2 regions of the Azospirillum baldaniorum genome follow, and region 1 is predicted to be linked to the other one. Evidence: riboswitches for the same ligand, from Rfam matches in the RefSeq annotation. Region 1 holds a riboswitch; the other holds the start of a gene.
The links. A riboswitch is a leader RNA that binds a small molecule or an ion and turns the genes downstream of it on or off. The one in region 1 is predicted to bind S-adenosylmethionine.
Positions count from the first base shown of each region.

Region 2: it holds a riboswitch for S-adenosylmethionine, as region 1 does, so the genes downstream of both, metZ (O-succinylhomoserine sulfhydrylase) here and Sp245p_RS03230 (homoserine O-succinyltransferase) in region 1, are expected to answer to the same signal.

Region 1 covers NZ_CP022253.1:697,886-701,280, forward strand. Annotated here, with positions in the region: gene Sp245p_RS03225 (hypothetical protein) at 1-81, shown strand, start outside; gene Sp245p_RS03230 (homoserine O-succinyltransferase) at 153-1,076, opposite strand; SAM-I-IV-variant riboswitch at 1,126-1,230, opposite strand; gene Sp245p_RS03235 (hypothetical protein) at 1,298-1,696, opposite strand; gene Sp245p_RS03240 (HAMP domain-containing methyl-accepting chemotaxis protein) at 1,896-3,395, opposite strand, start outside.
Region 2 covers NZ_CP022253.1:174,105-177,499, forward strand. Annotated here, with positions in the region: gene Sp245p_RS00740 (phasin family protein) at 1-313, opposite strand, end outside; gene metZ (O-succinylhomoserine sulfhydrylase) at 425-1,633, opposite strand; SAM riboswitch at 1,710-1,789, opposite strand; gene Sp245p_RS00750 (STAS domain-containing protein) at 1,917-2,429, shown strand; gene Sp245p_RS00755 (hypothetical protein) at 2,507-2,704, shown strand; gene mutS (DNA mismatch repair protein MutS) at 3,071-3,395, opposite strand, start outside.

The DNA.
Region 1 (3,395 bases):
GCGCATCTGCTCTGGCTCGCCTTGCAGATGGACGAGGCGCTGCAGCCGCTGGACGGTGACGGGACGGTTCGGTTGCCTTGAGCGGAGGGCGTTTCCCTCCCCACGATTCAGGGGCCCAACTCCGCCTCACCCCACCCGTTCCGGTCGGCGGCCTACGCGGCCGTGCCGATGCGGGAAAGCTCGAAGGGCGTCGTCTGGTAGATCTGGTTGATCCAGTTGGCGAACAGCAGATGGGCGTGGCTCCGCCACCGGTTTTCGGGCGGCTGGCTGGGGTCGTCGTCGGGGAAATAGCCGTGGGGAACCGGCGTGGCCGCGTCCTTGGCGACGTCCCGGACATACTCGTTGCGCAGCGTGTCCGTGTCGTACTCGATGTGGTTGAACATGTGCAGCGACCGGTGGGCGGCGTCCTCCAGCAGGCAGGGGCCGGTCTCCGGGGAGTCCAGGAGCACGCGCAGTCCGCTTTCGGGCGGGAGGTCGTCCTCGCGCACCTCGGTCCAGCGCGAGACCGGGATGGGCACGCCGTCGGACAGGCCGCACAGGTAGGGCGAGGCGGGGGCGCGGTTGCGGTGCCGGAACACGCCGGACGCCTTGCGCGGCAGAAGATGCTTCGGCACGCCGTGGAAGTGATGAACGGCGGCCTGCGCCGCCCAGCAGATGTTCAGACAGGCATGGACGTGGCTCTGCGTCCAGTCGAAGACCGAACACAGCTCGTCCCAGTAGGACACCTCCTCGAAGGGCATCGTCTCGACCGGAGCGCCGGTGATGATGAAGCCGTCGAACGTCTCGCGGCGCGCGTCCTCCCACGACCGGTAGAAGGCGCTCATATGGTCCGCCGCGGTGTTGCGCGGCACATGGTTGGTGATCCGGATCAGCGACAGCTCGACCTGAAGCGGCGTGTTGCCCAGGAGGCGGGCGATCTGCGTCTCGGTCCGGATCTTGTCGGGCATCAGGTTGAGCAGGCCGAAGCGCAGGGGTCGGATGTCCTGCCGGATGGCGTCGGCCTCCTGCATGACCATGACCCCCTCGGTCTGCAGGGCGGTGAAGGCGGGAAGATCGTTGGGTATCCTGATGGGCATGACTCGTCCGGCTCCGCTGTCGGTGCATCGGTCGGAACAGACGTCATGGCGAACCCCGTTTGTTTGCCGGTCCGGCCACATCCCCCTTCGGGACGCCACCTTGCTCGGGAAAGCAGGTTGGCGTTGAGCGTCCGCTCAACTCTTGATGCGCGGTGCACATTATACGGGCAGCGGCGGCTTGGCAACAGGAGTGGGGCAACGGCGGCGGAACCGGGATTTCGTCAGACGGGAAAGGCCGGGTAGAACCATGTGTTGAGCAGGAGCAGCAGCGCCCAGAAGCCGATCTCCAGCGTTTCGGTGAGCGGTTGGATGCGCCGGATGGCGCCATAGACATGGACCGCCAGCATCAGCCCGAACACACAGAACAGAACGTCGAAGGCGTAGGCGGTTGTCTCCACCGTCGTTGCGCCGCGCAGCATCAGGAACTCGACGATCAGGATGAACGCCCCGAGGCAGCGGCCGAAATAGACGGCGAGGTCGGTGTCCTGCGGGATGCGCCACAGCATCAGTCGAGCCCAGGCGAGCGGCGCGATGAAAATCGGCAGGGCAAAGAAAAGCGTCGTGCCTATCATCAGGACAAGCAAATAGGTCTGCGCGTGCTGCGCATAGAGGCCCAGCATGGCGGCTCCTCCATTTTGTATTCTTGATGAGACAGTGACCAGTAACGGTCATGGAGTGCCGGGACAGCCGCCGGTTGTCAAACCGATTGCCGCGCGCTTCTTCGAAAGTATGAGGGGACGCGGGACGCCGGAGCCCACGCCGCGGCGGGGCTGCCGGTGGACGGTCCCGCGGCCGCCCACCGGTCCTGTCGTGCGATCCTCAGGCGGCCTTGATGGCGACGAGGAAGTTTTCCACCTCGCTCTTCAGGCGCATCGCCCCCTGGTTCAGGTCGCCGGAGGCCGACATCACCTGGCTCGCGGCGCTGCCGGTCTCGGTCGCGGCCTGCGACACGCGGCCGATGTTGCTGGTCACCTCCTGGGTGCTCTGCGCCGCCTGCTGGACGTTGCGGCTGATTTCCTGGGTCGCCGCACCCTGCTCCTCGATCGCGGCGGCGATGGAGGAGGAGATGTCGTTGATCGAGGAGATGGTCGCCCCGATCCCGCGGATGGCGCCGACCGCCCCGCCGGTGGCCGCCTGGATGGCGCCGATCTGCTGGGCGATCTCCTCCGTCGCCTTGGAGGTCTGGTTGGCGAGGCTCTTGACCTCGCTGGCCACGACGGCGAAGCCCTTGCCGGCCTCGCCCGCCCGTGCCGCCTCGATGGTGGCGTTCAGAGCCAGCAGGTTGGTCTGGGCGGCGATGTTCTGGATCAGGTCAACCACGTCGCCGATGCGCTGGGCCGCTTCCGACAGCCCCTGCACGGTGGCGTTGGTGCGGTCGGCCTCGTCCACCGCCTTGCCGGCGATGCCGGCCGACTGCGACACCTGCTGGGAGATCTCGGTGATGGAGGCGGCCATCTCCTCCGACGCGGCGGCGACGGTCTGCACGTTGGCGGAGGTCAACTCGGCCGCCGCCGCCGCGCTGCCGGCCTCGGCCCGCGTGTGCTCGGCAATGTCGGTCATGCTGCGGGCGGTGGTGTCGAGCTGAGACGCCGCGGCGCCCACGGTCTGCAGGACGCTGTGCACCGCGCCGTCGAAGTTGCGGATCAGCGAATCGATCCGCTCGGTGCGGCGGCGCTTGTTCTCCTCCTCGGCGGCCTGGGCGGCGGTCAGGCGCTCCGCCTCGATCAGGCCGTCCTTGAAGACCTGCACCGCGCGGGCCATGGCGCCGATCTCATCCCGGCGGGTGCCGCCCTCCACGGCGACGCCGAGGTCGCGCTTGGCCAGACGGTCCATGATGGAGGTCAGGGTGACGATGGGCCGGGCGACCGACTTCGTCATGGCGATGCCGGCGAACAGGCAGAGGACCGCCACGAACGCGATGGCGCCCAGAATCCAGTTCTGCGCCCCGACATAGGTGACCCGCCCCCTGTCCGCCGCCTTCGTGGCGTTCTGGACGTTGGAGGCGGTCAGCTCATTGATGAGCGCGGAGCATTCATCGAACGCCTTGCGCGATTCTTCCCGGTACACGCCCGTGGCCTTCTCGTTCTCGTTGGCCCGGGAGGGCGGAAGCAGCTTGCCTTGGCTGATTTTCAGATAGCTGTCCCACGCCGCCTCCCAGCGCTTGAAGGTCTGGGTTTCCCAGCCGGGGGCCAGCAGCGGTTCATACTTCCGCCGGGCCTCCGCCAAGCGGTTCAGCACCGTGGTCATTTCCTTTTCGACCTCGGCCATTTCCGCGGGGTAGAGCGCCAGGATGTGGGACGCCTCCAGGATGCGGTAATC
Region 2 (3,395 bases), 520 kb from region 1:
TCACCATGGCCGCCTGAAGCTGGCCCTGCATCAGGGTCATCCAGGCCTGCTGCATTTCTCCGATGCCCTTGGCGACGGCGTGGGTGGCCTCCACCATCGCCTCCACCTTCTCGGAGCCCATCCGGACGAACTCCGGGTTGGCGAGGTCGATGGGGTTGTTCATCGCCGCCGCCATCATCGCGGTTCGGTAGCCGATCGTCTGGGCCGCCGCCACCCCCATCTCGCCCGTCTTGACGCCGGTCCGGGTCAGATCGCCCGCCACCGTCAGAAAGCGCTGCGTCGGTTCGCCGTTGCCGGCCTTGCGTCTCGCCATTCGCTCCACCTCACCAAAGGACCCGACCGGACCGGAAGGCCCGGCCGGGCCGAAAAAACCGTGACCCGGACGCCAACGCTGCACTGCAGCATTTGGTTCCGGGTCCAGTCTTTACAGGGAAGCGAGCGCGCGGTCGAGGTCTTCGACGATGTCCTGGGCGTCCTCCAGCCCGACGGACAGGCGGAGCAGGTTCGGACGGATGTTCGCCGCCGCCTTCTCCTCGACCGTCAGCTTGGAGTGGGTGGTGGTGTCGGGGTGGGTGATCAGGCTCTTGGAGTCGCCCAGGTTGTTGGAGATCATCACCATCCGCAGGTCGTTCAGGGCGCGGAAGGCCTCTTCCTTGCCGCCCTTCAGGAAGATCGACAGCATGGTGCCGCCGCCGGTCATCTGGCTGCGGACGAGGTCGTGCTGCGGGTGGCTGGCCAGACCCGGATAGAGCACCCGCTCCACCTTCGCGTGGCCTTCCAGGAACTCCGCCACCGTCAGGGCCGCCGCGCTCTGCGCCGACACACGCAGCTCCAGCGTCTCCAGCCCCTTCAGCAGCAGCCAGGCGTTGAAGGGCGAAATGGTCGGGCCGGTGTGGCGCAGGTAGGGGTGGATCACGTCCGACCCGTACTGCTTGTCGTTGGTCAGGATGATGCCGCCCAGACAGCGGCCCTGGCCATCGATGTGCTTGGTCGCCGAATAGATGACGACGTCGGCGCCCATCTCGAACGGGCGCTGCAGCACCGGCGTGGCGAAGGCGTTGTCGACCACCACCTTGGCCCCGGCCTTGTGGGCGAGAGCGCTGACCGCGCGCAGGTCGACGACCTCAAGCCCCGGGTTGCTGGGCGTCTCCAGGAAGACGACCTTGGTCGGCTTGGCCAGCGCCTCTTCCCACTGGGACAGGTCGGTGCCGTCGACGAAGACCGCCTCGACCCCGAAGCGGGCCGACAGCTCCTTGATCACCCAATAGCAGGAGATGAACAGCGAGCGCGGCGCCACGATGCGGTCGCCGGTGCGCAGGTTCGACCACAGGGCGCCGTGCACCGCGGCCATGCCGCTGGTCGTGGCGTAGGCCCAGGCCGCCCCCTCATACTCGCACAGCCGGTCCTCGAACATCGCCGTGGTCGGGTTGCGGAAGCGGGAATAGACGTGGCGGGAGCCGTCGTTGACGAAGGCGCTCTCCGCCTCCTCCGCCGAGCCGTAGACGAAGCCGGAGGTCTGGTAGAGCGCCTCGCAGGTCTCGTCGAAGGACGAGCGGCGGACGCCGCCATGGACCAGACGGGAACGCGGGCGAAGCCCCGCGACGTTGGGATTGCGATGATCGGTGCGCGCCATGGCCGCTGTGTCTCCTCTGTCCGCCGGCGGGGCAGACCGGCACAACAAAAAACGCCCCGACCGATCGGGTCGAGGCGCGGACGCGGCTCGGACCTTTTTAGCGGGTTGTTTTACGTGGCCCGCAAGCCGGTCGACCAAATCACCACGTGTCTCCGCTTGTAGGACCGCGGCGGCGCGCCGTCAAGGGACAAGGACGCCGTGACAAAAAGGGGCTGCCCTGCGTCAACATCGCGCAGGACCGCAGGCCGCCGCCCGCTTGCCCGGCGAAGGCCCGGACCGGATCATGGCCGCGCGACGTCAGGAGGGGGTGCGGGCCGTGCAGTATCGCAAGGAGCAGGAGCGGCATTTCGCCCGTCTGGTGCTCACCGGGCGCTTCACCAGCCAGGACGCCGGCCCGGTGCGGCAGGCCATCGCCGACGTGAAGGACGGACCGGAGCGCCGCCACCTCCTCGACCTGACCGGGCTGGAGTTCGTCGACAGCGCCGGCATCGGCCTGCTGCTGGTGATGAACGGCGAGGCCCTGTCGGCGGGCAAGGCCCTGTCCCTGCTCTGCGCGTCCGGGCAGGTGCGCAAGGTGGTGGACCTGACCCGCATCGCCATGATCATCCCGGTGCACGAGACGGTGGCCGACTACATCGCCGCCAGCGTGCCCGAGGCCCTGCTGGCCGCCACCCATCCCTGCGCGCCGGGCGAGGACCCGATGGCTGTCGCCGCCCGCGCGCTGCACGCAAAGCCGCTCCTGCCACCCGCGAGCGCCCCGCCGGACGCTTCCGATCGGGACGGCACTTCCGGGTAAGGCGGCTCGCAGCGCGGGCGCGGGCTTCCCATCTGAAGCATCGGACAGAGTCCGTTCCGCGTTGGGGGAGGCACCGAATGGTTCATCTGCACAAGTCGCTGGAATCCGAAGCGTCGAAGGCCGCCGAGCGGGAGGGCCGCTCGCTCGACCAGTTCGTGAACGAGGCGGTGGAGGAGAAGCTGCGCCACGCGCAACGCCCCGCCACCCAACGCCACGTTACCCCCATCCATGACCGCGGCGCCCCGATGGACGAGGACGCCGTGGAACGGGCGTAGCACCCATGGGATGGGATTGCGGCGGCTGTGGTTCAGCGCTATATTTCCTGTACCAGTGGTCAATAGACGACACCTCCGGTACCGCGCGCTTCGGACGGTTTGGATGGCCGGACGGGCGTGCACACGAAAAGAGGGGCGGCGTTGCAGCGCCGCCCCTCCGTCGTCTGGGTTACAGCACGGCGACGAGCAGCGCGAGGATCGCGACGACCGTCTGAATGACCGTGCAGATCACCAGCACCTTACCAGGGGTCAATAAACACACCCCCTTCCCGCCGCTTGGATGACAGCACCCCTTGCCCATGGCACGGGACGCTGCGGCGGCGGATTTTCATACAATGGCGTGCATCCATTCGCAAATATTCCCGTTTAGGAGAGCAATCCCCGCAGACGGTACAACTCGTCGAGCGCCTGACGCGGCGTCAGGCTGTCCGGGTCGATGGACTTCAGCGCCTCCTCCACCCGCGACGGTTCCGGCGGGGCGGCGGGCGCCGACACCGCGGGAGCCGGCGGCGGGCGCTTCAGGGCGGCGCTGAACAGCGGCAGATCCTCGGCCAGACGGTGGATGGCCGCGTTCTGGTCGCCCGATTCCAGGATGGTCAGCACCTCCTCGGCGCGGCCCACCACGGCGCCGGGCAGGCCGGCCAGCTTCGCCACATGGATGCCGTAGCTGCGGTCCGCCGCCCCCGCCGTC